Regions from separate parts of the Gordonia sp. 852002-10350_SCH5691597 genome, predicted to be linked through region 1. Evidence: predicted binding sites of a transcription regulator. Region 1 holds the regulator's gene; each other region holds the start of a gene.
What was found. Region 1 encodes LexA, which represses DNA repair genes until DNA is damaged. Its sites were predicted from a motif close to CGAACANNTGTTCG; they were not measured.
Positions count from the first base shown of each region.

Region 2: the regulator LexA is predicted to act here: its motif matches at 2,687-2,700, upstream of A5777_RS03865 (HNH endonuclease signature motif containing protein).
Region 3: the regulator LexA is predicted to act here: its motif matches at 2,948-2,961, upstream of A5777_RS17835 (HNH endonuclease signature motif containing protein).

Region 1 is NZ_LZMO01000185.1:11,696-22,970, reverse strand. It holds gene hrpA (ATP-dependent RNA helicase HrpA) at 1-358, shown strand, start outside; gene nrdR (transcriptional regulator NrdR) at 332-880, opposite strand; gene A5777_RS13055 (LysM peptidoglycan-binding domain-containing protein) at 1,025-1,465, opposite strand; gene lexA (transcriptional repressor LexA) at 1,876-2,616, shown strand; gene ptsP (phosphoenolpyruvate--protein phosphotransferase) at 2,662-4,377, opposite strand; gene A5777_RS13040 (DeoR/GlpR family DNA-binding transcription regulator) at 4,650-5,420, shown strand; gene A5777_RS13035 (1-phosphofructokinase family hexose kinase) at 5,417-6,382, shown strand; gene A5777_RS13030 (PTS fructose transporter subunit IIABC) at 6,484-8,577, shown strand; gene A5777_RS13025 (HPr family phosphocarrier protein) at 8,620-8,880, shown strand; gene hflX (GTPase HflX) at 8,886-10,457, opposite strand; gene dapF (diaminopimelate epimerase) at 10,539-11,275, opposite strand, start outside.
Region 2 is NZ_LZMO01000055.1:662-7,614, reverse strand. It holds partial or broken gene cydC (thiol reductant ABC exporter subunit CydC) at 1-1,014, shown strand, start outside; gene A5777_RS03865 (HNH endonuclease signature motif containing protein) at 1,057-2,682, opposite strand; gene A5777_RS03860 (hypothetical protein) at 3,174-3,620, shown strand; gene A5777_RS03855 (FABP family protein) at 3,670-4,335, opposite strand; gene A5777_RS03850 (alpha/beta fold hydrolase) at 4,440-5,462, opposite strand; gene A5777_RS25635 (helix-turn-helix domain-containing protein) at 5,346-5,921, shown strand; gene A5777_RS03840 (DUF1416 domain-containing protein) at 5,989-6,294, opposite strand; gene A5777_RS03835 (sulfurtransferase) at 6,297-6,953, opposite strand, start outside.
Region 3 is NZ_LZMO01000240.1:78,844-90,118, forward strand. It holds gene hisB (imidazoleglycerol-phosphate dehydratase HisB) at 1-276, opposite strand, end outside; gene A5777_RS17825 (histidinol-phosphate transaminase) at 273-1,433, opposite strand; gene hisD (histidinol dehydrogenase) at 1,430-2,767, opposite strand; gene A5777_RS17835 (HNH endonuclease signature motif containing protein) at 2,989-4,950, shown strand; gene A5777_RS17840 (MarR family winged helix-turn-helix transcriptional regulator) at 5,273-5,770, shown strand; gene A5777_RS17845 (MDR family MFS transporter) at 6,051-7,856, shown strand; gene nadC (carboxylating nicotinate-nucleotide diphosphorylase) at 8,012-8,920, opposite strand; gene nadA (quinolinate synthase NadA) at 8,929-9,987, opposite strand; gene A5777_RS17860 (helix-turn-helix transcriptional regulator) at 10,215-10,724, shown strand; gene A5777_RS17865 (NUDIX hydrolase) at 10,844-11,275, shown strand, end outside.

The DNA of each region.
Region 1 (11,275 bases):
AGCATGCGACGACGTCGCCGAACAGTTCAACAACCTGGTCTTCGACGGATTCGTCCTGGCCACGGCGCGCGAACACCTGCAGCACGTTCCGCGATACCTGACCGCCGCACGGCAGCGTCTCGAGCAACTTCCTGCCGCGGCCCTTCGCGACCGCGATGGAATGGCCGCCATCGACAGAGTCACCGAGCGGTGGAACCAGCGCCTGACACAGCTCCCCGAATCGCGCCGAGACGCCGTCAGCGAGGAAGCGCAGTGGATTGTCGAGGAACTTCGGGTCAGCCTCTTCGCCCAGAAGCTCGGGACCGCCTATCCCATTTCGGAGAAACGCGCGCTACGAGCTCTTGACCGACTCGGTTGACACCGGACGCGGTGGAGTCGTCGCTGAGTCGACGGCGGGCGGGGTGTCGAGGTCGTCTGCGCCTTCGTGGGAACCGGTGAGGTTGCCCTGGAGGTCGTCGATCTCGCGTTGAAAGTCTTCGAGCGAATCGAACGAGCGATAGACCGAGGCGAAACGTAGATATGCCACCTCGTCGAGGTCGCGCAGCGGGCCGAGAATGGCCAGACCGACCTCGTTGCTGGGGATCTCAGCCGAACCCGACGACCTGACAGCGTCTTCGACCTGCTGAGCCAACTGTGCGAGATCGTCTTCGTTCACGTGACGTCCCTGGCATGCGCGGCGCACCCCGCGCATCACCTTTTCTCTGCTGAACGGCTCGGTCACTCCGTTTCGCTTCACGACTGCCAGAACAGCACTCTCGACCGTGGAGAAACGTCGCCCACATTCGCTGCACGCGCGACGTCGGCGGATTGCCTGCCCCTCATCGGCGACACGCGAATCGACGACCTTGGTGTCTTCGTTCTTGCAAAACGGGCAGCGCATGTAGTCCTCGTGCGAATCTCGGGACGCAGCGGCTCCGTCGGTCTGGCGTGGTCCGATCGTCTGACGACCGGCGGAAGCGAGACCGCAGCGGTGACCGTGTCGGTTTCCGACTGGACCCTGTGACATCGAGAATACCGCCAGCGCTTAGCGGTACGCGGGTGTGACAAGCGGTTGGCCAACGCGCAGCCCGCTCGACGGCAGATCGTTGAGGTCGATGATCTCGTCGATCACGGTTTGACGCGGCATATCGGGCGCGACCCGCGCCGCGATCGAGCTCAGCGATTCGCCGGAACGCACATGGACCACCTGCGTAGAGGTCGAAGCCGGCATGCTCGCCCGCTGGTAGTCGGCACCGATGGTCCCGACCACCCACACGGTCAGTGCCAAACCGATTCCCGCGAGCACCGCCAATATCGCAGCCCGTCGTCGACGGGCCGCCACCAGCTCGCCGACGCCACCGGCGCATCGCGTGCCTGCGGGACGCGTAGAGGTGCCGTGATCGAACGTGATCCGATGTCGACGCTGCGGCGAGACGTCTGCGCCGGCTGCCCGTCGGACCTCACTTGTTCGAACACGTCCCGCCACACGCAGCTCTTCGCTACGGACGGCATTCGACGGCGCGCGTCCACTGACCACCGTGGCGCGGTGAACCCGGGAACGAGGCGTTTGTTCAGGTCGAGGGGGTGCAGATCGGGCGGTCGGCGGTGTTGCCACGGATGCACTCGACGTGCTGGGAACCGAGCGGGTCACCGGGTTTGTCATCAGGCTGGTCATCGCTACCTCCAATGGTCGATCAAGCGTTCGATGAACTGATGTTCGAGTTCTACCAGAGGGGTCCGACAAAGTCCTGCGACACGTCGAACAAATGTTTGATGTTGTCCGTGGCCTCCGCTACTGTCGGCGCCAGACGATGGAAGAAAGACGCACCCACCCCGCTTCACAACAGCAGCCAGTTCACAACAGCAGCCGCTTCAAGATCAGGAAGGACGGAACCGATGACAGAGAAGTCACGACGCAGCCCGTCGTCGCCCAAGGGCAACGGTCGCAGCGTCGAGGGAAAGAAGAGCGAAGGCGGCGAGGAGGCACCGATCCATCCGGCCGTCGCCGAGGCCACACTCACCGGTCGCCAGCGTGACGTCCTCGATGTGATCCGAAAGTCGGTACGCGAGCGTGGATATCCGCCGAGCATTCGAGAGATCGGCGACGCCGTCGGCCTCACCTCCACCTCATCGGTCGCTCACCAGTTGCGCACCCTCGAGCGCAAGGGCCTGCTGAAACGGGACGCCAACCGTCCGCGAGCGGTCAACGTCTCCGAGGCTCCCGACGCACCGCACTCCGATGCCATCAACGGAGATCTCCCGACGCCCACGTTCGTTCCGGTACTCGGCCGTATCGCGGCGGGCGGTCCGATTCTCGCGGAGGAGGCGGTCGAAGACGTCTTTCCGCTCCCGCGTGAGCTCGTCGGTGAGGGCTCGTTGTTCCTGCTCCGCGTCGTCGGCGAATCGATGATCGACGCCGCGATCTGCGACGGCGACTGGGTCGTCGTACGTCAGCAGAACGTCGCCGACAACGGCGACATCGTCGCAGCGATGATCGACGGCGAGGCGACGGTGAAGACCTTCAAACGCAAAGACGGCCACGTCTGGCTGATGCCGCACAACCCGCTCTTCGATCCGATCCCCGGAGACGACGCCGCCATCCTCGGCAAGGTCGTGACGGTCATGCGTCGGGTGTGATGCACTGAACCTGGCCCCGCAGGTCACTGACCAGCGGGGCCTATATCAGTGGTCGAGTTTTTCGGCAGCGGCACGTCGGGCGAGTGCCGGACTCGAGGTCGCAAGCGCGGCAGCTGCCGCGGTCCGGCACTGCTCCATGGTTACCGTCGACAGCTTCGCCCCGACTGCTGCTGTCGCGGCCGGAGCCGCCGACAGCGAGGTGACTCCCAGTCCGACGAGCACACACGCGAGCGACGGGTCGGCCGCGGCCTCACCACAGACGCCGACGGGCTTGCCCTGCTGGGCGCCGGCCGTCGCGACCTGAGAGATGAGTGCGAGCACCGCGGGTTGCCACGGGTCGGTCAGTTCGGCGAGTTCTGCCGACATCCGGTCGGCCGCCATCGTGTACTGCGTGAGGTCGTTGGTTCCGATCGACACGAAGTCGACCTCAGCCAGAATCGCCGGCGCCAGGATCGCCGCAGCCGGGATCTCGATCATCACTCCAGCCGTCAGACCACGCTGACGGACGAGATCGGCGAACTGTGCGGCCTCCGCGGCCGTGGCGATCATCGGTGCCATGACCCACGGCGTCGTACCGGATTCTTCTGCCGCGCGCGCGATCGCGTCGAGCTGAGTTCGCACGATTTCGGGGTGGTCATCGCCGATTCGGTTACCGCGTACGCCGAGTGCGGGGTTCGCCTCGTCCGGGTGCTCGATGAAGGCCAGCGGCTTGTCCGAACCGGCGTCGAGCGTTCTGATGACGACTTTCTGGCCCGCGAACGCTTCGAACACGTCGCGGTACAGACGTGTCTGCTCGTCGACATCGGGTTCCTCTGCCCGGTCGAGAAATGCCAACTCGGTGCGGAACAGCCCGATCCCCTCGACCGGCGCATCGGCCGCGCGACGCGCCGACACACCATCGGCGACATTCGCCAGGATGGCGACGTCGGTGCCGTCAGCAGTCCGGCCAGGGCCACGCCACGCAGCAACAAGCGCTGCCTCCGCAACACTGCGCTCGACGAGTTCGCGCGCCTCGGACTCCTCCGGTTCGACGGTGATCGACCCCGCACCGCCGTCGAGCAAAACCATTGTGCCGCTGGTGATCTCACTCAATCGAGCCACGGCGACCACGCACGGGATGCCCAATTGACGCGCGATGATGGCGGTATGACTGGTCGGTCCGCCGAGACGCGTGGCCAGCCCGACGATCACAGCGGGATCGAGCCCCGCGGTATCCGCGGGAGCGAGGTCGTCCGCGAAGAGGATCGACGGTTGGCTCGGCGTCGGAATTCCCGGCTCCGGCCGGCCGAGCAACTCGGCGACCACCCGGTCACGCACGTCGTTGAGGTCGGTGATCCGCTCTGCCATCAACCCGCCGAGTTTGGCGAACATCTCGGAGAACTGCGCCGTGGCCGCGACTGCGGCAGCAGGTGCCGACGCCCCCTTCGAGACACGGGACTTTGCCGCACCGATCCATCCCCGATCCTCGGCCAACCCGGCGGTCGCGGCAAGAACCTCGGCCGCAGCTCCCGACGCGTGTGATGCGCGATCACGCAGTCTGCCCGCGACGACTGCCGCGGCGGCGACGAGACGTTCCGACTCCGTGTCCCGCTCGCCCTCGGCGAGGACGCGATCAGTGCCGAGTGACGTCTCGTCGTACTCGACGCGCCCACCCGGCCACAACACCGGCCCGTAGGCAAACCCCGCGACGACGGGTGTTCCCGTCAACTCTCCCTGACCGTTCATGGTGACCCGATTCTCCGTTACCAGGTGATTCTCCATTGCGTCTGCTGCCTTCCGGGTCGATCGGCCGGGTGCGGTGATCTGTGAGGAATACCCGGCGTCGTGAATTTCTGTGATCAAAGTTACTCGAAACGCTTGACTTGTCAACACACACGGGCGTAAACACAGATATATCAACATCGAATCCCACACAGAACCAATCACGCGGTGATCCACAGAACACAGATCCGCAGAAGCCAGATCCACAGAACACAGACCCCACAGATGGTTCGCCGGAAGGTGAGCCACACACCACAGATCGGAGTCGACAGGTGTACGCCGAAGAGCGACAGCGAGCAATAGCCGATCAGGTGCGCGCGCACGGTCGCGCATCCGTGACAGCTCTCGCCGACAGGTTCGACGTGACGAGTGAAACCGTGCGCCGCGACCTCGCAGTGCTCGAGCGCAGCGGTAGCGTGCAGCGCGTCCACGGCGGAGCAGTCAAGGCCGGGACGGTCGAGGTAGTCAACGAGCTGGGACTCGCCCAACGCGAGTCCTCCCACACCGCAGAGAAGGCAGCGATCGCCCGCGGTGCGATTCGGTTTCTGCCCTCGGACGGTGGATCGGTCATCTTCGATGCCGGAACCACCACCTACCAGGCCGCCAAGCTGCTGCCCGCCGATCGCAGGCTCACGGTGATCTCGACGAGCCTCCAGCTCGGGCAGGCCCTCACCGCACACGAACGGGCCACCCTGCTCATGGTCGGCGGTCGGGTCCGTGGGCTCACGCAGGCTGCGGTCGGCGCCGAGACCGTCGCAGCACTCGGAAAGATGCGGGCATCTGTTGCCTTCGTCGGCACGAATGGGATCAGTGAGGGCCACGGCCTGTCCACCCCCGACGCGGAAGAAGCCTCGGTCAAGTCGGCCATCGTGGCTGCCGCGCAGCGCGTCGTGGTGCTGGCCGACTCGTCGAAGATGGGTCGCGAGGACTTCAGCTCGTTCGCTCCGCTCGACGAGGTGGACGTCCTGATCACCGACGACGGCATCGACCCCGAGTTCTCGGCGGCGCTCTCGGCACACGGCATCGAGGTCGTGATCGCATGATCCTCACAGTCACAGCCAACCCGAGTCTCGACCGCACCCTGGAGATCACAGGACCGTTGATGCGGGGCGAGGTGCAACGCAGTACCTCCACCCGGGTCGAGCCCGGCGGCAAGGGCGTCAACGTGTCCCGCGTCGTCGCGGAAGCCGGCATCCCCACCGTCGCGGTACTACCCGCGCACGCCGACGACCCGCTGCTCACGGCCCTCGACGCCGTCGCACTGCCGTACCGCACGGTCGACATCGACGGTCAGATCCGAACCAATATCACGGTGGCCGAGAACGACGGGACGACCACGAAGATCAATGCGCCCGGTCACACCCTCACGCCTGCAGAACTCGACGAACTGACAGCGCTCGTACTCGAGGGCGTCGAGGACGCGTCGTGGGTGGCGCTGTGTGGCTCGATTCCGCCGGGAGTTCCCGACGACTGGTATCGCCGCATCTCCGACCGCCTCGTCGACAGCGGACGCCGCGTGGCGATCGACACGTCGGGCGCACCCCTGGGCGCGGCGATGTCGGGTCCCGTCGACCTGATCAAACCCAACGACGAAGAACTCGCCGAGGTCAGTGGTATCGACCCTGCCGAACTGGCCGCTGCCGTCGCCTCGGGCGACTACCTGCCGGTCGTGACGGCATCGCGAACGCTGATCGCCACCACGCAGGGAGCGGTACTCGCGACCCTCGGTGCGGCGGGTGCGGTACTCACGACCGCTGAGGGTAGCTGGCTGGCCACTCCCCCGCCGATCGTGCCGCGCAGCACCGTCGGAGCAGGCGACGCATCGCTGGCCGGGTACCTCATCGCGTACACGGCGGGCGCCTCCGAACCCGATCGTCTCCGCACGGCAGTCGCCTACGGCTCGGCGGCCGCCGGGCTGGCAGGGACGCAGCCGCCACTTCCGGCACAGGTCGACGTCGACTCGGTCGATGTCGTCGAACTCTCAGGAGCCGCCCCGATCACGTGACCCCCACAGCCTCCAGTTCCTGTACACGAATCGCCACGACGCTCACCGACCAGAACCGGAACACTCGCTCTCCGGACCACACAGAAATCGAAGGAAAACCCATGTCCGACAACATCATCACCGCAGCGACGGTGCATCTCGATGTCGACGCAGGCAGTGATCCCGCCGCCGTCATCACCTATCTCGCCGAGAATCTCGGCGAGGCCGGGCGCACGACCGATCCGTCCGAACTGAGCCGCGCCGCACTGGCCCGCGAGGCGAAGTCGGCAACCGGGCTACCCGGTGGGATCGCGATTCCTCACGCACGCGCCGCATCGGTCACCACCGCCAGCCTTGCCTTCGCGCGGCTGTCGAACAAGGTCGACTTCGGCGCACCCGACGGCCCGGCCGACCTGGTGTTCCTCATCGCGGCACCCGAGGGCGCTGCCTCCGACCACATGAAGCTGCTGAGCTCGCTCGCGCGAGCGCTCGTGCGTCCCGACTTCGTCGCCGCCCTCCGCGAGGCGCCGAGTGACGAGCGCGTCGTCGAACTGGTGGATGAAGCCATCAACCCTGCGCCGGCAGGCTCCACGTCGACATCCGCCGCGCCTGCTGCGGGCGCGGCCGCCGCTGCCGCAGTCCCGGCAGCAGGCACGAAGACCGCGAAGACACTAGGTGGTTCCGATTCGCAGAAGCGCCCCTCGATCGTCGCGATCACCGCGTGCCCCACCGGCATCGCACACACCTACATGGCAGCGGACGCGCTCAAGTACGCCGCGGAGCGGGCAGGCGTCGACTTCCATGTCGAGCCGCAGGGCTCGTCGGGCACCACGCCGTTCACCCCCGACGTCATCGCAGGCGCCGACGCCGTCATCTTCGCCACCGACGTCGGTGTGAAGGGCAAGAGTCGCTTCAGCGGAAAGCCGGTCATCGAGTCCGGGGTCAAGCGCGCGATCAACGAACCCGACAAGATGATCGCAGAGGCTGTGGAGGCGTCGCGTAGTCCGCATGCCGCACGCGTCGACGGGTCGGCGGACGACGGTGCCGGTGCAGCGGAGGGATCGGCGTCGAGCCTGTCATTCGGCAAAAAGATCCAACAGGCACTCATGACCGGTGTCAGCTACATGATCCCGTTCGTCGCGGCAGGCGGACTGCTGATCGCGTTGGGCTTCCTGCTCGCCGGGTACCAGATCGCCAACAAGACACTCGATTCATCCAAGACGCTGTCCGACGGCGCCTACATCGCGCTGCACAACAGCCTCTGGGATCTGCCCGCTGGCGGTCTCGGCCAGTACCTCGGCGGTGTCAGTTTCGCGATCGGCGCGCTCGCCATGAGCATGCTGGTACCTGTCCTCGCGGGTTACATCTCGTTCGCGATAGCCGACCGTCCCGGTATCGCACCCGGCTTCGTCGCAGGCCTGGTCTCGGTTGCCGTGGGCGCGAGCTTCATCGGTGGTCTGATCGGCGGCCTCATCGCGGGCGCCGTGTGCCTGGCGATCTCGCGACTTCCGTTGCCGCAGTGGGCACGCGGGCTACAGCCGGTCATCATCATCCCGCTGTTCGGGAGTCTGATTGTCGGCGGTCTGATGTTCATGTTGCTCGGCAAGCCGCTCGCCTGGGTCACCACCCAGCTCACCGACGGTCTCAACAGCATGAGCGGCAGCTCCAAGATCGTCCTCGGCGTGGTCCTCGGACTCATGATGTGCTTCGACCTCGGCGGACCGGTCAACAAGGCCGCGTACCTCTTCGCCACCACCGGCCTCGCCATCGGCGACACACCCCAGCTCGAAATCATGGCAGCGGTCATGTGCGCAGGCATGGTTCCGCCGCTCGCGATGGCACTCGCCACCGTCATCCGCCCCGGACTGTTCACCGAGCCCGAGCGTGAAAACGGTAAGGCTGCTTGGTTCCTCGGCGCCGCATTCATCTCCGAGGGTGCAATCCCGTTCGCCGCAAAAGACCCGGTGCGCGTGATTCCGTCGATGATGGCGGGCGGCGCACTCGCCGGTGCACTGATCATGGCCTTCGGGGTCACGCAGCGCGCTCCGCACGGCGGCATCTTCGTCTTCTTCACGATGAACCACTGGCTGCTCTTCCTCGCAGCGCTTGCGGCGGGTACGGTCCTCGGCACGGTGTGCGTCGTCGCGGCCAAGCAGTTCGGTCGCTCGTCGAGCCGACAGACTTCGGCACCCGAGCTGGAGACCATCCCCGCCTGAGATCTCACGTCCCGACATAACCCATCTGCAAAGGAGCAACCCATGCCAAGCACCACCGTCGAGGTCGGATCAGCCGTCGGATTGCACGCGCGACCCGCAACGATCATCGCCGAGGCAGTCGCCGACGCCGGCACACCCGTGACGATCTCGGTCGTCGGAGGCGAACCGGTCGACGCGGGATCGGCATTGCTGATCATGACGCTCGGCGCCGAGAAGGGCACCGCGGTCGTCGTCGAATCCGACGATCAGGCAACGCTCGACGCCATCGCGAAGCTCGTCGCCGCCGACCTCGACGCCGAGTAGGCCTGCTACTGGGCCAACGAGGCCAGTTCTCCCGCCAGCGCCGAGGGCACACGGACACGCATCCGGGTGCCCTCGGTGCTGTGGTCTGTGGCGAGTACCTCGCCCTCGCGGTGAATCCGTGACACCAGGTCGCCTCGCGTGAACGGGATGTCGACGGTGAGCTCCACGTCGTCGCGACCCACGAACTCACGGACCGCCTCGAACAGCTCAGGCAGTCCCTCACCGGTGCGCGCCGAGACGTACACGACGCCCGCTGAGTTGGGTCCGTGCGTACTACCGCCCGCGCCGAGCATGCCGCGCAATTCGGTGAGCCTGGACGCATCGATGGCATCGATCTTGTTGATCACCAACAACTCCGGAGGCGGCGCGACTCCCTCTTCTGCCACGACGTCGTTGATGACCCGTCGGACCGCCGTGATCTGTTCCGCGGGGAACGGGTCGCTGCCGTCGACGACGTGCAGTACGAGATCAGCGTCGACGACCTCCTCCAGCGTCGACCGGAATGCCTCGACGAGTTGCGTGGGGAGGTGGCGGACGAAGCCGACGGTGTCGGTGAAGACCAGTTCGCGACCGTCCTCGAGAGTCGCACGGCGCGTCGTCGGATCGAGGGTCGCGAACAGCGCATCCTGCACGAGCACACCAGAACCCGTCATCGCGTTGACCAGACTCGACTTACCCGCGTTCGTGTATCCCGCGACGGCGATGCGCGGCACAGCACCCCGCAGTCGTGCGGACCGCTTCGTGGTGCGGGCCGTGCGCATTTCGCGAATCTCGCGGCGCAGCTTGGCCATTCGCTCGCGGATGCGCCGGCGATCGGTCTCGATCTTCGTCTCACCCGGTCCGCGCAGGCCGACGCCGCCGTTGCTACCCGCGCGGCCACCGGCCTGACGGGACATCGATTCACCCCAACCACGCAGACGCGGGAGCATGTACTCCATCTGCGCGAGGGCCACCTGCGCCTTGCCCTCACGCGAACTCGCATGCTGGGCGAAGATGTCGAGGATGAGGGCCGTCCGGTCGATCACCTTGACCTTGACGACCTTCTCCAACGCGGTCAACTGCGCTGGCGTCAACTCGCCGTCGCAGATGACGGTGTCGGCGCCGGTGTCGGCGACGACGTCGCGCAACTCCTGGGCCTTGCCCGAACCGATGAAGGTCGCGGGGTCGGGTGAGGATCGTCGCTGGATCACCGCTTCGAGAACCACGGAACCCGCGGTCTCTGCGAGCGCTGCCAGCTCCTCCATGTTCGCCTTCGCTGCGGCCGCGGTGCCCTCGGTCCAGACGCCGACGAGCACCACGCGCTCGAGGCGCAGTTGTCGGTATTCGACCTCGGTGACGTCGGTGAGCTCTGTCGAAAGCCCCGCGACGCGCTGCAGCGAGGCGCGATCGGAGAGCGCGAGCTCGCCGGTCGTCGGCGTGTGGGCACGGTCGCGGGAATCGTCGTGATCGCCGAAATCTGCGGGGTCGACGAGATCGTCGGGATCGATCAGATCGCGGGAAAGGTCGATCGCGGGTGCGTTCGCGTCGACGGGACGGGTGTCGTGCAGGTCATGTACCTGTGGTGATGTTTCGGTCATACACCATCCATGGTGACACGCCGACGGCCCGTCGAGCACGTGGATATCTGCCGAGCCGCCATGCAGCGTGCCCGCGGCACGTCAGTCGACGCGATACCAACCTGCCCGGAATCGGCCGTCGGCCACCAGTGCGGACGGTCCTCGCAGCGTCGCGTGACCGTCGGCAACCGTGACCGTCACCCTTCCGCCTGGCACGTCGATGACCATCTCGCCCGCGTCGCGGCCGAGGGTCTGCAGGCCCGCTGCTGCCGCCGCGACCAGCCCCGTTCCGCAACTCCTGGTCTCTCCGACACCGCGCTCGAAGACACGCATCGTGGCGTGCAGACCACCACGCGGTCCGTCCTCGGGGGAGGTCAGCAGTTCGACGTTGGCGCCGTGCGGAAAGACGCCGTCGGGTAGGACGACGCCGGTCGAGAAGTCGATCGCGGCGAGGTCGGACGTCGACATGTCGGGCACCACGCACGCCAGGTGTGGGTTGCCGACGTCGACCGCGACACCCGGGTAGAGGTCGTCGCCGATCCGCACGGTCGCGTCCTCGCCGAGCAACACCCGACCCATCCGCACACTGACGTCGGCGCAGAGGTCGTCGAACGAGTGCACCACCACGGGACGTCCGCCTGCGCGCGAACCCACCGTGAACTCGTCGGACTCGGTCAGCCCGGTGGCCCGCAGGTAGTGGGCGAAGACGCGGACTCCGTTGCCACACATCTCGGCGATGGAGCCGTCGGCGTTGCGATAGTCCATGAACCAGTCGTCGGGCTCGACGCCGTCGGGCAGCTCATCGAGGACGCCCGCGCGCACCAGGGCCACCGCCCGCG
Region 2 (6,953 bases), on a different contig from region 1:
GCAGCCGCGGCCACGCCGCTTTCGCTGGGGGTCTCGCTGCTGGCCGCGTGCTTGATCGGTATCCACCTGGCTTCGTCGACGTCGGGCTCCCTCGCCGACGTCGCGAGCGGACACGGACTGACCCCGATGATCCTCGGCGTGCTGATCCTGTTGCCGCTCTCGGCATTCGAGTCGACGGCACCGCTGACCGAGGCGGGCATCCAACTGGAGCGCAGCCGCCAGAGCGCGGCGCGCGTGATGGCGCTGGTCGACGGTGCCCGTGCCGAAGGTGCCCAGGTCGAAGTTTCTGCGGATAGCGCCGACGACATCGACGTGCCGGTATACGCAGGGCCGGTGACGATGACGCTCGATCAACTGAGGTGGGGATGGCCCGCGACGGCCGACGGCACACCGCCGACGCTCGGCCCAGACGAGGGCATCTCCCAGGTTCTTTCGCCGGGATCGCGGCTTGCCGTTGTCGGCCCGAGCGGCATAGGAAAGTCGACGCTGCTGCTGACCATCGCCGGTCTGCTCGAGCCGCGTGCCGGTTCGGTGACTGCGACCGCTCAGGACGGTGCGCCGGTCGCATTGCGCTCGGCCGCATGTTATTTCGCCGAAGAAGCGCACACCTTTTCGACGACGCTCGGCGAGAACCTGCGCGTGGCCCGTGGCGACGTGACCGACGACGAGATGCGCGAGGCGCTGGCGACCGTCGGCCTCGGCGACTGGGTGGCAGGTCTGCCCGACGGCCTCGACACGGTGCTGACCGGTGGGGCGGAGGCGATCAGCGGCGGGCAGCGTCGTCGACTGTTGCTTGCCCGTGCACTGCTGCACCGGGCACCGGTGGTGCTGCTCGACGAGCCGACCGAACACCTCGACGCCGCGGACGCAGAGCAGTTGCTGGCCCGCCTGCTGACGCCGGTGGGAGGCATGTTCGGTCCCGAGCGGACCGTGGTGGTCGTGACGCACCAGCCACCCCGCGCGGAGTCTGCTGACTTCGTGCGGATCGAATGGGAACCGGTCGGCTCCCAGTAGGTGTGGCGAGTGCCAGTAGGCGAGTGCCCGGTAGGCGAGTGCTCAGTAGGGCGGCGGGTTCTCGTCGTTCCAACGTTTTTCGGCACGCTCTGCTCGACGCCGCTTGGCGTCGTGTGCGGCGTTGATTCGTCGATTGGCAGGGTGATCGGGTGGCTTCTGCCTGTGCAAGCCTCGGAAGAGGTTGAAGCCCGTGAACGCATTGCCGACGAAGGTGTGCCCGGTGGGGGAGACGAACAGAGTTGTCCCCATCACGGTCTGCAGGTCGCGCCAGTTGCCGAAGGTCTTGATCCTGTGGTGAAACCTGCACAGCGGCTTGAGGTTTGCCGCAACTGTGGCGCCTCCGGCCTGCGGGTTGCTGCGGTTGAAAGCCTCGCCGTGGTCGACGTCGGCGCGCCATACCGGGTTGCTGCACCCGGGGAATGTGCAGCACAGCTCGCCCGAGCGGATCAGGGCGTCGAGCTTCTTGCTCGGCGTGTACCGCAGTGCCGATGAGGCGGCGCGCTCGTTGATCGCCGCGGGATCCAGGAAGTCGATCTCGGCGTCCGTGAGTAGCTTTCGGATCGTCTCCGCATCGACGACGCCGTGTCCGTCGATGAATCCGGGCATGTCGTCGTGGCCATTGATGGTGGATTCGTTGACGACGACGTGGATGACCGCTCTCGGCGAAGGCGGGACCAATGGTGCCGGTGCGGCGGCGTGGTCGGGCAGGTCGTGGGACGGTTCGCCGGCGGACTCGGCGACCTCGGCCGCCGCAGCGCAGGCCTCGCATCTACAGGTGAGGTGGCTCTCGCCGTGCGCGAAGGCGGTGAGCGCGTCGGCTCGACGTTGTGCGTGAGTGCGCGGGTCGGCGTCGTGGACGGCGTCGGCCATCGAGTTGAGCCGGGCATTGATCATGACACCGGACTCGATGGGCAGCGTGCCGCTGATGCGGGACTGTCCCGGCTGGTGCCGGTCAGGCCGTACCTGCACGTCGCGGTCGTGGTCGACGAGCTCGCGCTGCCTCTTGACCGCGGGAGGGTCGAGTTGTGCGACGACGCTGTCGACGAGTGCCTTGAGTCGTGTCGTCGACATCTTGTCGCGCGCCAGCAGTGCCGAGGCGATTCGGGAGTCGACGTCGGCGATGGTGTCGGGTCCGCACAGAGCGGTGCGTGACAGGACGACGAGGAACTGGGGCAGGTCGAGACGTCCGCACGCGAGCACCGATCCGGTGAGCGGCAGGCGATAGCGGACGGCATGCCCGGCGGTGATCAGCTCACGTGCCCTGGCGGGCGAGACCGAGAGGACCGCGCCGACGTCGGCGATGGTGCGCTCGAGTCCGTCCGGACCGAACCGGGCGCGCGGGTCACCACCGGATCTGGCGAGCGTGGTCAGCGCGTGCAGATCCTCCGGAGAGGCAACGGGACCGGGGTGCGCTTCGCCGATTTCTGAGCCGTAGTCTTCCTCGTGCTCTTCGTGAATCAGACTGATAGCCTGCAGCATTCGATAATCGGCACTGGCGCGCACCGACGCGCAGTGCGCGATGATCTCGACCAGATCGGTCTTCGACAGCTCCTCGTCCTCGCACATCTGCTCGACGATCGGCGGCATCGTCGGCGCGCCGAAGAGCCCGGCATCAGACGACGCGCCGGGCGCTGCTGCGTCGGCGTCGAGAGTGGTTTCCAAGGACATGAACCAAACATACATTCGAGGTCTGACAAAAAATCTCACCGAAGATCCGACCGCGGTATGCGCATCGAAAAAGGCGTTGCGAGCACCTCGGGGCGGGCGTACGTTCGGTCGTACACGAGAAAGGAGGTGGTCTGAAGTTGTATGACATACGGACACGTGAGGTGGCCATCCGCTAACGGCGGACCGCCTGTGACTTAGGCACTTTCGCCGGCACTTGTGCTCGTTGGCGAATACCAGATGGTCACCCGACCCCCGCATCCGGCCGTCCGGCCGATGTGCCCGTCCCTGACGGGTGATGCGGGGGTCGTTCCGTGTCTGGGGGCCTTTCATCGTCGGGGTGTTTCACGATCTGAGGTAGTGCGGCTGCATCGGGTTGTCGGGCAATTCCGACAACGAGTAGTGGATTACGCATGCGGCTGCCGATGCCGAGGAGTGAACTTCGTGTCAGAAGCACTCGTTAGCCGTGATTCGTGACAGCCAGGAGGCCGATGATGAGAACAACCAGCGCGGTCAGATCTCTCCACACGCGTATGCACGCATCGTCGAATCGCACTGCGGCAGTGCGTCGCCGCTACCTCACCGCCGACGATCCGGAGTGGACCAACGACGGGCCGACCAATTGGATCATCGGGACTGTCGAGAACCTCGGCTACAGCCGACTCGGAATCGCTGGTGCCACCACAGGTCACCTGGTCTTGCTTAACGAGGGCCTCGCCGACCTGGCGATCCTGTCGACCTCAGGTCTCTGCGGCACCGACGGTGCCCTGTTCACCTATCTGCCGAGCGGTTCGTCGCGCATCCTGCCCGACAGCGAGTTCCACATCCTGCAGGGCGAGCGTCGAGGCGGGCGCCCGGTCCTCATGGGAGAGATCATCGACGACGGCCCGCTCGCGCTCCAGTTCTTCTTCGACGGTCCGCCGCCGCAACTGCGTGGGTGATGGGCAGCCGGTTCGACGATCAGCCGGCTGCCGCAGCATCGCGGTCTGACTATCCGACGAAACGACGCAGCTTGGCGGAAAGGCGGGGCGTGAGGTCGCCGTCGGAATCGACACGTTCTTCGACGTAGGCGAGGTCGCCGTCGGGAACGATGCCGTAAAGGCGTTTGGCGTTGCCCGCTGGGGAGCTCGTCTCCGAGCGCACGACGGCGTCGGTGGTGAGATTCCACGACGTCTGGTTCAGCGGCCGGCCGTAGAACAGCTCGACCCAGCCCTCGGCGTGGGCGAGGAGAAGTTCGATGGAGTCGTCCTCGGTGATGCGCCAGTAGCCGGTTTCACGCTGGTCGGGACGCAGGAAGTTGGCGTCCTCATCGATGACCCAGGAGCGCGACTCCCAGTTCAGGAAGTTCTGCCCGTCATGACTGACAACGATCTGCTGGGCGAAGTGGTAGTCGGTGTGGGTGACGGGATCGTGTCCCTCACCCTCGCCACGCCACACTCCCACGAGAGGTAATAACGCGAGAAGTCCCTGGTGGAGGTCCGCGCCGAGCCGCAGGTTGGCGGTATCGGGCTTGAGCGGCAGATCGTCCCACGCGGGTACGTTGCGTTCGCGGCTGCCTGACTCTGCAGCGCGCGAATCGGCCTGGCTGATCGCCTCGTCGCCTGATCTACGGGCGGCGACGGCGTCGTCGGGCTGTGCGTCCTCCGGGGAGGTCACGATTCGTCTGTGACCAGTCGGTAGAGCACGTACAGCGCAAACCAGGTGATCAGGACGGCCGCGAGGACCAGCAAGATTTCGAAGAAGATGACCACGGCTAGATTCTAACTCCGATGCGCGGGCGGTAGTTCACTGAGGTCGACCACACTCGGCTGTGTCGCTTGGCGCCCGCGCCGTCGAGTCGGATCACTGTGCCGTGTCGCGTCCGCCCTGGGCCGCGACGGCGATGATGGGGGTCGGCCCCGACCATGGCCCACGCGGCGACGGCGCGGTGGGGCCGGTTGCCGCGCAAGCCATGCGCGAACGGCCGCCGTCACCGCAGACGGGTCTTCGACGGGCGTGAGGTGTCCGACGTCGTCGAGGACGACAACCTCGGGGTGATCGGGGAATCTGGACTGGAGTTCATAGGCCTGCCGCAGCGGTATCCACGGATCATCCCGACCCCAGCCGATACGAACCGGGCTGCGGGTGGCTTCCAATCGATTCGCCACAGGGCGGGTGTCCGCTGCGCTGAGTGCTGTGATCTGCCGGTAGAACGCCGCCTGTCCGATGGGGCCGAGCCACTGGGAGGCGAGCGCCTCGACGTCTTCGTCGGATAACGGCCGAAAGGCTGCTGCGGCAATGTATTCCTTGACCAGTGCTGCATGTAGATGTGCCGGGAGTTGCTCGAAGACATGTGCGTTCTCGGCAACCAGCCGGAAGAAGGGCGAACCCCACGGGTCCACGGTGACGACGTCCCAGAGGAACACGTCTGCGTACTCGACGCCGTTGAGCAGATGTGCGCGGAGTGCGACGGCGCCGCCGATGTCGTGCGCAACGACATGCGGCCGCTGCAGTCCCCACAACTCGATGAGCGCGCCCAGTCGTACGGCTTGCGCGGCCAAGTCGGTCGTGACTGCCGCGCTCTTCTCCGACTCGCCATAGCCGGGCATATCCCAGAGAAATACTCGGTAGTCGCGACTCAAGTCGGTGGCAACGCTGGTCCAGACCTGTGACGACCATGGCGTGCCGTGGCACAGCACGATGTCGCCCGCCGAGGCCGTTGGGGGCTCGAGAGTCCTTGTCGCGATGGAGGTTCCGTTCACGGTGACGATCGAAGCGGGTGGCAGAGAATCGTGTGTCATCATGGCGACAAGGTAAAACCTCAGGTTGACCTGAGGTCAAGACGGAAGGTCGGGCGGAAAGTGAAGATCGGAGAGGCTTCGAGGCGAGTCGGCGTCGACGACCACGTGCTACGGCACTGGCACGACCTCGGTGTGGTCGTACCCGATCGCGAAGCGTCGGGCCACCGTTTGTACACGGAGGAGCACATTCGTCGCATCCGCATAGTTCAGGCCTGCCAGAGCGTCGGCATGAGTCTTGCCGACATCCGGCTGGTGCTGCACCGCGACGAAGAAGGTCGCACGGAACTGATCGAGCAGAAGCTCCGATGGATACGTTCACAACGCGCCCAGCTGGCGGACGCGGAGAGTTTCCTCGAACACGTCATCGGTTGCAGGCATGATCTGCTCAGCCGGTGCCCCGACTGCACGCGGTACGCATCGACCTATCCGCCGAAAAAACAGGCCCGGCCACCCTGCGGGTGACCGGGCCTGATCTGCGAATCAGCAGCCTCAAAAGCGTTGCGCTACTTCGAGATTGCGACTCTTCTGTCTACTTCGAGACGGTGATGTCCTTGTCGTGAACGCCGGGGCCCTCGGGGCTGACGGTCACGTCGCCGTTGCCGACCGACGACAGGGCGCGCAGCGTCCAGGTGCCGGGGGCGGCGAAGAAGCGGAAATCGCCGGTGGGGCTTGCGACGACCTCGGCGGTGAACTCACCGGTCGAGTCGAGCAGTCGCACGAACGCTCCCGCCACCGGGTTACCGGAGGCGTCGGTGACCTGTCCGGTCAGGACGGTCTCCTTCTCGACGTCGACGCCCGCGGGCAACTTCTGTCCCTGCTTGGGTGCAGCACACATACTTACTTTCCTTCTCCCAGTTCAACCGGAACGCCGACCAGCGAACCGTATTCGGTCCAGCTGCCGTCGTAGTTCTTCACATTCGTCTGTCCGAGCAGCTCCTGCAGCACGAACCAGGTGTGGCTCGAGCGCTCACCGATACGGCAGTACGCGATGGTCTCCTTCGAGCCGTCGAGGCCCGCTTCCTTGTACAGCTCGGCGAGGTCGTCGTCGGACTTGAAGGTGCCGTCTTCGTTGGCAGCCTTGCTCCACGGCACGTTGATGGCGCCGGGGATGTGGCCGGGACGCTGGCTCTGCTCCTGCGGGAGGTGCGCGGGAGCCAGGATCTTGCCGGAAAACTCGTCAGGGCTACGCACGTCGACGAGGTTCTTCACGCCGATGGCGTCGACGACCTCGTCGCGGAAGGCGCGGATCGAGTTGTCGGGATCGGCGGCCTTGTACTCGGTCGCGGGGCGCGAGACAGCGTCGGTCGACAGCGGGCGGCCGTCGAGCTCCCACTTCTTGCGTCCACCGTCGAGCAGCTTGACGTCCTGGTGGCCGTAGAGCTTGAAGTACCAGTACGCGTAAGCGGCGAACCAGTTGTTGTTGCCGCCGTAGAGGACGACGGTGTCGTCGTTGGAGATGCCGCGCTCGCTGAGCAGCGCGGAGAACTGCTCGCG
Region 3 (11,275 bases), on a different contig from region 1:
GCCCTTCTTGTCGCCAAGTGCCTGACCAAGTGCCTGACCGAGCACGATCGCGGTGTCTTCGATGGTGTGGTGCCCCTCGACCTCGACGTCGCCCTTCGCCTCAACGGTGAGGTCAAAGCTGCCGTGAGCGCCGAAAGCGGTCAACATGTGGTCGAAGAACGGGATGCCCGTCGAGATCGCCGTCACGCCGGTGCCGTCGAGGTTGAGTTCGACGACGATCGACGACTCTTTGGTCGTCCGCTCGACGCGCGCGATACGCGGTGCCGGGGTGGTCACTGTGACTTCTCCAGATCTGTGGTGGCGAGCTTTCTGCTGACGTCGAGGAACGCATCGTTCTCGTCAGCCAATCCGATCGTGACACGCAAATGCGCGGGAATTCCGACGTCGCGGATCAACACGCCGTTGTCGAGGTATCGCTGCCACGATGCCGGAGCGTCGGCGAAGCGGCCGAACAGCACGAAGTTGGCGTCGGAGTCGACGACGTCGAATCCGGCCTTCTCGAGGTGGGCGACGACGCGTTTGCGCTCGGCGATGATCTTCGCGACTCCGCCAAGCGTCTCGTCGGCATGGCGCAACGCCGCTCGCGCAGCGGCCTGCGTGAGCACCGACAGGTGATACGGCAGCCGTACCAGCTGCAGGGCGTCGACGATTGCCGGCGACGACGCGAGGTACCCGAGCCGACCGCCCGCGAAGGCGAACGCCTTGCTCATCGTGCGGCTGACGACGACCTTCGTCGGGAACTCGTCGATCAACTCGACAGCGCTGCGCTGCTCGGAGAACTCCGCGTACGCCTCGTCGACGATCACGATGCCCGGCGCGGCGTCGACGATCGCCCGCAGCCCGTCGTTCGAGATCGACGCTCCGGTCGGGTTGTTGGGAGACGTCACGAACACGATGTCGGGGCGTCGTGCGGAGATCTCGCCGGCCGCGTAGTCGATGTCGAGCGAAAAATCGGAGCTGCGCTTGGCCTCGAGCCACGTGGTATCGGTGCCGTTCGAGATGATCGGATGCATCGAGTAGCTGGGCACGAAGCCCAACGCCGCACGACCGGGGCCACCGAAAGCTTGCAGGAGCTGCTGCAGGATTTCGTTGGAACCGTTTGCCGCCCAGACATTTTCGACGCCGAGGCGGGTTCCGGTGGCTGCGCTCAGGTAGGCGGCGAGGTCGCTACGCAGCGCGACGGCGTCACGGTCTGGGTAACGGTGCAGTTCGGCCGCAGCGGCGCCGGCCGATTCGGCGACGTCGGCGATCAGCTCTGGCGATGGCGGATGCGGGTTCTCATTGGTGTTGAGAACGACAGGCACCTTCAATTGCGGTGCGCCATAAGCGCTTTTGCCGCGCAGATTGTCGCGAAGCGGGAGATCGTCGACGGTGATCTGGGCTCCGGGAATCTGGGCTCCGGGTACTTGAGCGCCTGTAGCTGCGGGCGTCACTGTGCGGCCTCGGCAACAGCCCCCGAGAACCTGCGGGTGATCGCATCGCCATGTGCCGGAAGGTCTTCGGCCTGCGCCAAGGTGACCACCTGGTCGGAGACGTCGCGCAGCGCCGCCTCGTCGTAGTCGATGACGTGCACGCCACGCAGGAAGGTCTGTACCGACAGTCCCGACGCGAACCGGGCCGAACCCGATGTCGGCAGGACGTGATTCGATCCCGCGCAGTAGTCCCCAAGACTGACTGGCGCGAAGTCGCCGACAAAGATCGCGCCGGCGTTGTGCACGCGATCGGCGACCTGCGCGGCGTCGCGCGTCTGGATCTCGAGGTGTTCGGCCGCGTATGCGTCGACCACGGCAAGACCGGCCTCGACATCGTCGACGAGCACGACGCCCGACTGCTTGCCACTCAGCGCCGTAGTGACTCGCTCGCGGTGTTTGGTCTCGGCGACCTGGCGGTCGAGTTCTGCGTCGACGGCATCGGCAAGTGCAACGCTGTCGGTCACGAGCACCGACGCCGCGAGGACGTCGTGCTCGGCCTGGCTGATGAGGTCGGCGGCAACGAAGGACGGGTTTGCCGAATCGTCGGCGAGGATGGCGATCTCGGTGGGTCCGGCCTCGGCATCGATGCCGACGAGTCCGCGACACAGTCGCTTGGCTGCCGTGACGTAGATATTGCCGGGACCGGTGATGAGGTCGACCGGATCGAGGACCGCACCGTCGGTATCCGTACCGCCGTAAGTGAGGAGCGCAACGCCCTGCGCACCACCGACGGCCCAGACCTCGTCGACGCCGAGTAGTGCGCACGCCGCGAGGATGGTCGGGTGCGGCCAACCGCCGAAATCCTTCTGCGGAGGTGACGCAACCACGAGCGATCCGACGCCCGCCTCCTGCGCAGGGACGACATTCATGATGACCGACGACGGATAGACAGCGTTGCCGCCGGGTACGTACAGGCCGACACGCCTGACGGGAATCCACTTCTCGCTGACGGCTCCCCCGTCGACGACCTGTGTGCGCGACGTCGTACGACGCTGGTCGGCGTGTACGAGCCGGGCGCGGGTGATCGACTCACGCAGCGCATCAGCGACGGCCGGATCGAGTTTCGCCAGGGCATCGGCGATCACATCGGCGGGAACCCGGACACTCGACGGACGCACGCCATCGAACTTCTCGCCGTACTCGAGTGCTGCCTCGACGCCGCGGTCGGCGATCGCATGCACCACCGGCGTCACCGTATCCAGCACGGCATTGACGTCGGTGCCCCCACGGGGCAACGCGCGACGCAACTCAGCGAGCGTCGGCGAGCTACCGCGCAGGTCGGTTCGGGCGAGCATGGGTGTCTCCTGATCGGTCGGGTTGATGTGTCCAGGATATGCGGCGGCACCACTGGTTTCCGAATGCGGTCCGTCGGCAGTACGGCAGTAGCGAGGCAATACGACCCGGGCGACCCGATCACAGGGTGTCGAAACTTCTTTCGATTTTTCCTCGACCGTGTCCGTATTGTCGGGTAGTGTAGAACACATATTCGACACGACGTGGGCGGGGGTGGCGGCACGTGAACAGCAACAGTAAACCGAGCGACGGCGGAACCGGTGGCGCGCCTTCGGCTTTGGGGTCGTCTGCGTTGGCCTCTGCTGCGTTGGCCTCTGCTGCGGTGGGGTCGGCGGATGCCGTGGTCGCGGAGAAACTGTCACGCCTGGCAGCAGTGTTGGATGAGTTGGCGACGGTGGATGTGTCGTTGGTGTCCGACGACGTTCTGGTGGAAGCCACGGTTGAGGCGGAACGGTTGGCGCTGCGGACGGCGGGTGCGGTCACGGACCGTTTGATTGTGGAAGCGTCTGACCGGGATCTGCCCCACGGTTTGGGTTTCCGCGATATCCGGAATTTCATGGGGCAGCGTTTGCATATTGGTGATCCGGCCGCTAGGTATCGGGTGATCGCGGCGACCGGCACGTTCACCACAATCTGCGGCGACCGCCTGCCACCCGCGTGCCCGACGTTGGCCGGCTACGTCGTGGAAGGACGCGTCGCCGGAGCACACGTCCGCGCGGTACTGGAAGTGCTCGAAGCGATCCCCGGTGAGGTGTCGGCCGAGACCAAAGCGGCCGCCGAAGCACAGATGGCCGGGTATGCGGTCCAGTTCACGCCCGCCGAAATCACTAATTTGGGTTCACGATTGTTGGCGCATCTGGATCCGGATGGGACGCTGACCAACCCGAAAGACCGCAAACGTCGACGCCGCTTGTGGGTGAACCGGCAAAACGCACAACTCATGTCGCGGTTGACCGCCGATCTCGATCCGATCGCCCGCGCCCGGCTGGACACCGTGCTGGACTCGTGGGCAAAACCCGGCATGAACAACCCCGACGACCCCGACTCACCTGTCGGGCCGATCACCACCGCCAATGCTGAGCAGGTCGCGGCGGCGTTGCGGGATCAACGCTCACCCGCCCAACGCAACCACGACGCTTTCTCCGCCCTACTCGGGCAGGTGTTGGAATCCGGCATGTTGGGCAATACGCATCGGGGGTTGCCGATCCAGGTGATCGTCACCACCAGCCTGCACGAGTTGGAAGCACAAGCAGGGATCGCACAGACCACGTCCGGAACACTGCTGCCGATCCAGGATGTGATCGAGATGGCCGCCTCCGCCGGTGCGAGTCAGTATTTGGCGGTGTTCGGTGACCACACCAGCATCCCGCTGTATTTGGGTCGGTCGAAGCGGATCGCGTCGTTGGGGCAACGGTTGGCCTCGTTCGCCTCACCGGGCGGGAAGATGTGTTCGGCACCGGGTTGTAATCAACCCGCGTCGCGGGTGCAGATGCATCACGCCGCGAAAGACTGGGCCGACGGCGGCTTGACCGACATCGACCAGTTGGTGCCGGCGTGTGATGTGCACAATCGGCGGGTCGGGCCGAAACCCGGCCAGTTCACCACCCGCATGATCACCGAAGGCCCTGATACCGGGCGTGTTGCGTGGCGACTCAACGCCAAACCCGGTATGCCCGAGAATCCCGAACGCATCAACCGCATCGCCGACGTCAAAGCCGACTTCCACGACTACCTCACCGCCGAACACATCAGCAACGAAGCCGCCGCCGCAGCACGCGCGGCCGGTGTTGGCGCGACGGTTACCGAGATCGGCGCGCGAGCCTCGGATACAGCCGACACTGAGGTCGGCGCGCGTGCCTCGGGTTCAGCGGACGCCGAGATGGTGGTCGCGGACGCGGTCGGTGCCTGGATGATGTCGCCGCCTTCGACGCCAGGTGCGCCGAGCGTGAATGAGCCGACGTTGACCGGCGTTGAGCTCGCACTGGTGGGCGCACTGCCGTTGAGCGACACCGTGCGCCTCAGCGGGCGGGTCGACATCCAATGGAACCTCACTGACCCACCCGACCCCGAGCCACCCACAGACCCAGACGCACCTACAGGTCCCGCCCCACCAGCCAGCCCCTGGTGGCTCGGCGGCGTCGACCCGCCCGGCGACGTCGACCCACCCTTGTCCGACGCCGCCTGACCACCGCGCCAGCCGACCGTGTGCCAACCCGGCCGACCGCGACAAAACAACCAATCCGGTTGTGCCGCAACCCGTCCACACCCCGCCACCACACCCCGGTGGCGGGGCAGACGTGGTTACTGGCGGGCAGGTCCGGAAGATGAACGCAAGCAACGTAGCAACCGTGAAGCGCGGCGCCACAGCGTGTGCGGGTGCCCCTCACCCATGTCGTCCGCGCCCCCGCCATCGACCGCCACACCCGTCGAGTCCTGAATCACGTTTCAGTGCGCGGTACCCTGTGGCGCATCATCCGACGAACCGCGACGGACAGGATTCACCGCAGATGGGCGACGCTCGCTCCGACCACCCAGTGGACGCCGACGACGCATCCGATGACCCGATCACCGACCTGGAGACAGGTTTCGCCGACCTGATGCGACAGGGACGAATTCGACTACGCAACCGTGCCCGCGCCGTCGACCCCCGACTCGACCCGTCGAACTACCCCCTGATCGCGATGCTCGCCAGCGCCGACGGATCTCTGCCGGTATCAACGCTTGTCGCGCAGCTCGGACTCGAGAAGTCGACGGTGAGCAGACAGATCGACGCCCTCGTGCGCCTCGGTCTCGCCGAGCGACACGCCGACCCGCACGATGCCCGCGCTCGACTGGTCTCCCTGACCCCTACCGGCCGCGCACGCGTAGATCACGTAGCCGCCGCGGCGGTCGCAGACTGGCGGGCACGGCTGTCCGAATGGGACCCGGACGACATCCGAACACTCACCCGACTGCTCAACCGCCTCCTTGTCGACGACGCGGAGTTCGAACACGACCCAGCGTGAGCCCTGACCGAGCTTGAACCTCGGCCTACCTCGAATCCGACCCCAGACTGATCGTCGATGCTCGGCTCCAACCGCCGCGTCGAAAAATCCGCCCGGTGCGGGAATACTCGAGATAGTTGCGCGTTACAACTATCAATGGTTATAGTTGCTTCACTCAACTAGTTGGTTGCGTGACGTATCTGCAGCCAGCAATCCGGCCGGCCATCGTTGCCGCGCCCCGACATCCTTCTCCCGTGCGGCGGACCGCGCGGGACCAGCCACTACTTCAGGAGGTTCTCCCATGTCTCAAGCCGCCACGCGGGAGGTCACTTCCGCTGCGGGCGCACCGATGACCCATCGACAGAAGCTAGAAGCTCTCATCGGTCTGCTCCTCGGAATGTTCGTCGCGTTTCTCTCGTCGACGATCGTGTCCAATGCGCTCCCCGTCATCATCACTGACCTGCATGGAACGCAGGGCCAGTACACGTGGGTCGTCACGGCGACCCTCCTCGCATCCACGGCGACGACACCTATCTGGGGCAAGCTCTCCGACCTGGTGAGCAAGAAGATCCTGGTCCAGGCGTCGTTGGCGCTGTTCACCCTCGGTTCGGTCCTCGCTGGACTCTCACAGTCGGTCGGCATGCTGATCGGTTTCCGCGTCATCCAGGGTCTCGGACTCGGTGGGTTGCAGGCGCTGGTCGTCATCGTGATCGCATCGATGTTCAGCCCTCGCGAACGCGGACGCTACCAGGGTCCGATCGCTGCCGTGATGTCGCTCGCGACCGTCGCTGGCCCACTGATCGGCGGCGTGATCGTCGACACCAGCTGGCTCGGCTGGCGCTGGACGTTCTACGTCTGCGTCCCTCTCGCGGTGATCGCTTTGCTGGTCATCCAGCGCACACTGAATCTCCCGACGGTCCGCAAGGACGTCCACATCGACTACCTCGGCGCGTTCCTGATCGCGGCCGGCGTCAGCACCCTGCTCATCTGGGTCACCCTCGCCGGTGACAGCTTCGCGTGGCTCTCGGGAATGACATTCGGACTCGTCACACTCGGAATCGTGCTCATCGTCGGCGCATTGTTCGTAGAATCGCGCGCCAAGGACCCAATCATTCCGCTTCGACTGTTCCGCGACCGCACCACGACCCTCGCCACACTGGCAAGCGTTGCCGTGGGTGTCGCACTGTTCGGTGGCGCCGTGTTCCTCGGTCAGTACTTCCAGATCGCCCGCGGCTACTCCCCCACTGCGGCAGGTCTGCTGACCCTTCCGATGATCATCGGCTCGATGCTCGCCGCAACGGTCTCGGGCGCTCTCATCACACGGTTCGGTCGGTGGAAGCGCTTCCTCGTCACTGGCGCTGTGCTGATGACAGCAGGCTTCTTCCTCCTGTCGACCATCGACGCTCATACCGACATGGTCGTCATCGGAGCATTCCTGTTCATCCTCGGACTCGGCATGGGCATGACCATGCAGAACCTCGTCATGGCTGTGCAGAACAACGTCGGACTCGACGATCTCGGCTCGGCCACATCGACCGTGACGTTCTTCCGTTCACTCGGAGGAGCGGCAGGCGTCTCGGTGCTCGGTGCGGTGCTGGCAACCCACGTCACCGACCTGATCACCAAGGGCCTGGTCGCAGCGGGAGTCAATCCCGCTCAGACCGGCGGGTCGAGCGCAGGACTGTCCAACCTGAAGGATCTACCCGGACCGATCGCCGAGATCGTCCGCGGAGCCTACGGCGACGGAATCGCGCGCGTCTTCTTCATCGCAGGCGTGATGGCCGCGATCAGCCTCGTGGCGATCGTGTTCATCAAGGAGGTCGCACTCAAGACGCAGAGCTTCGACGAACAACGGCTCGCCGCCGTCCGCGAGGAAGTCATCGACGTCACGCCCACCGCGTCGTTCGACGTCGCACCGGTCACCGTGGACAGCGGCCGGACAGGCGAGAACCGCACTGCAGACACAGGAGCAAATGGCGGCACGGAGGTAGACGACCTCGACAGGGAGTTCGCGGAACTCGTCGACGGTCCGGACGCCACCGCGCGTTCGGCAGCCGCCACCGGAGATGCCGACTCACAGCACGGGCGCCACGAGCGCAACGACTGACCATTTGGCTGCCGAAAGGCACGCCAGAGCCAGACGCGCGCTAGAACCCGGAAACACCAGAGTCCCGGAACACTAGAGCCCAGAAAACTGTGGCCCACAGCTGAAAGCTGTGGGCCACAGTGCTTTTGCACCACTCGACGGTGCGTTTCCGCCGCTCAGAGGGGAATGTCGAGTCCGAGGTCGAGCGCGGTGACCGAATGCGTCAGCGCGCCGACGGCGAGGTAGTCGACGCCCGTGCGTGCGTAGTCGGCGGCCTGGTCGAGACTCAGCCCGCCCGAGGACTCCAGCTTCGTCTCCGGCGACCGGTTGTTGCGACGGGCGACGGCCATCTGGGTAGCCCAGAGTTCGAAGTTGTCGAGCAACACGAGTTGGGGTTCGAGGTCGAGCACCTCGTCGAGTTGCTCGAGCGAGTCCACTTCGACCTCGACCGGCAGGTCGGGTGCCGCTGCACGCACAGCGCGCAGCGCTGCGCTCACCGATCCCGCGGCGGCGACGTGATTGTCTTTGATCAGCGCCGCGTCACCGAGCCCCATGCGGTGGTTGACGCCGCCACCCGCCCGCACCGCATACTTCTGCAGATAACGCATGCCAGGCAACGTCTTTCGCGAGTCACGAATCTTCGCGGCCGTTCCGTTGACGGCGTCGACCCACTGTGCTGTCGCGGTGGCGATCCCCGAGAGATGACACGCCAGGTTGAGTGCCGTGCGCTCCGCGGTGAGCAGAGCGGCGGTGGGCGCATGAACCGCCAACACCACGTCGCCCGGTGCGACTCTCGTGCCGTCGGCAACCGCGGCGGTCACCTCGTATGCCCCGACACCGACGACCTCGTCGAGAACAGCAAGTACGACGGGCAGCCCGGCGACCACTCCGAGCGCACGGCTGACGATCTGCGCGTCGACCGTCGCGCCCGCGGGCACCGTCGACGCGGTGGTGATGTCGGGTCCGTAGCGCAGATCCTCGTCGAGTGCCGTTCGGATCAGCGACCTGACCTCGTCGGTGATGGCCAGGTCGAGTTCTCCGGCTGCCTCGCGTTGGCCGATGAACGCGCTCCCCAATTCAGTCATTCGAGGACTCATTCACCCGAACCCGGATTGCCGATCGCGATCATCCGCTCGACGCTCTTGCGTGCGCGCTCGGCAACGTCGTCAGCGACGAACACCTCGTCCTTGCCCTCACGCAGCGCACGCAGCAGCGCGGCCGGAGTGATCATCTTCATGTAGGGGCATGAGGCGCGATCGTTGACCGCCTGGAAATCGATACCCGGCGCGGCTTTGCGGAGCTGATGCAGCATGCCGATCTCCGTGGCGACGAGAACCTGCTTGGCACCGGTCTGCCGCGCGGCGTCGATCATTCCGCCGGTTGACAGGATCTTGACGCGGTCATCGGCCACCGCTCCCTCGCCCGCGAGGTAGAGCGCCGACGTCGCGCACCCGCACTCGGGGTGGATGAAGAGGTCGGCGTCGGGGTGCGAGTTGGCCTTGGCAGTCAGCTCGTCACCGTTGATCCCGGCGTGCACGTGGCACTCGCCCGCCCAGATGTGGATGTTGTCGCGGCCGGTCTCCCGTTTGACGTGCGCGCCGAGGAACTGGTCCGGAAGGAACAACACATCGCGATCGGGATCGATCGACGCCACCACGTCGACAGCGTTCGACGACGTGCAGCAGATGTCGGTGAGACCCTTCACCTCGGCGGTCGTGTTGACGTAGGAGACGACGACGGCGTCGGGATACTCGGCCTTCCACGCCCGCAGGTCGTCGGCCGTGATCGAATCGGCGAGCGAGCACCCCGCCCTGGCATCGGGTATCAGGACCCGCTTGTCGAGGCTGAGGATCTTCGCGGTCTCCGCCATGAAGTGAACGCCGCAGAACACGATCTCGTCGGAGTCGACCTCCGCCGCGATCCGGGACAGCGCAAGCGAGTCACCGACATGGTCTGCAACATCTTGAATTGCCGGTAGTTCATAGTTGTGCGCGAGTAAGGTCGCATTGCGCGCACGCGCTAGTCGACGAACCTCTTCTGCCCACGCCGCGGTCGGTTCCACGCCGGTGAATCCACCGGGACCGTCTGTCCACACCGCGTCGATCAGACCGGGTTCGGGAACTGCCGCCGGACGGTCGCTCGTGATACTCATGTGTCACTCCTTCAGCCTGCGACCGGAGAACGCGGTTCGTGCTCCGATACAGGTTTTCGACTCTCGGTCGAAAACACCTAGATCGTAGCACCCCGCCCGGTGGGTACCGTCGGTACTCCGATTCGAGTAGCCCACTACGCGTTTCTGTGGTCGCCTGCGGCAATAGCGTCGAAGAGGTCAGCGACAACACCGCCACTGCTCGACGAGAATCACAGGAGATACCCCCGATGACCTCCACGATTGGCCCCCGCGCCGGCGACGACGTTCCTCCTACATCGACCTCCCCCTTGGCCATCACGCCGTCGATCCCGACGCGCAGATCATCGTTCTCCACTCCACTGGAAGCGGTTCGACGCCGCCAGGAGGCACTCGAACGTCTTGCTGCACGTCGAATCGTGACGACGCCTCCCACGCGACACACGGCAGACCACGCGCACCTGCGCCCTGTGGTGTCGGCGTCGGTTGGCTCCGGAATGCATTCCGCGCCTGGAGGTGGTGAGCCGATGCAGCCACGAGTTCCACTGACATCCCGCGAGGTCGAGGTGCTGCGGACATGGCTTCTCACCGACTCCAAGTCGGTGGCGGCGTCGCGGCTGGTGATCTCGGTGGGCACGGTCAACACGCATCTGGCGCGCATTCGGACGAAGTATGCGGACGCCGGGCGGCCGGCGCGCACCAAGGCGTCGTTGGTTGCTCGCGCGATACAGGACGGACTGATCAGCCTCGACGAACTCTGAGCGGAGCGCCTCTCGAGTTCCGCGCGGAGCGCGCCTCTCGAGTTCCAGCGAAGCACCGCGAGGATGCGTTCCGCAGCGCCTGAAGGCCGCGCTGCGGAACGCGCCCTAGAATCGACCGCATGCCCGGGCCGAGCGATGACAGTTCCGATGGCGCCGTCGCACAGGAGTCGGTCACACAGGAATCGGGCCGGACGACGTCTGAGTCGCCAGGCACGGCAGGGGTCGAGGTCCTGAGCGCGGTTTTCCAGGTGCGGCGCCCGACACCCGACGACGAGCCCCATCTGTGCGTTCTTCTGTGGCGGCAGCACGACGACGAGCCGTTGGCTCTTCCGGGCGGCGGGGTCGCACCACATGAAAGTCTCTCGGAGACTGCTCGACGCCAGCTTGCCGACACGATGGACATCCGCAAGGTCGCACACCTCGAGCAGCTCTCGGTGTTCTCAGCACCACATCGCACACCCGGGCGTCGAACCATTGCGTCGACATATCTGGGCCTGGTACCCACCGACGCGCCTGCACGACTACCCGACACCGCGGCGTGGCTGCCGGTG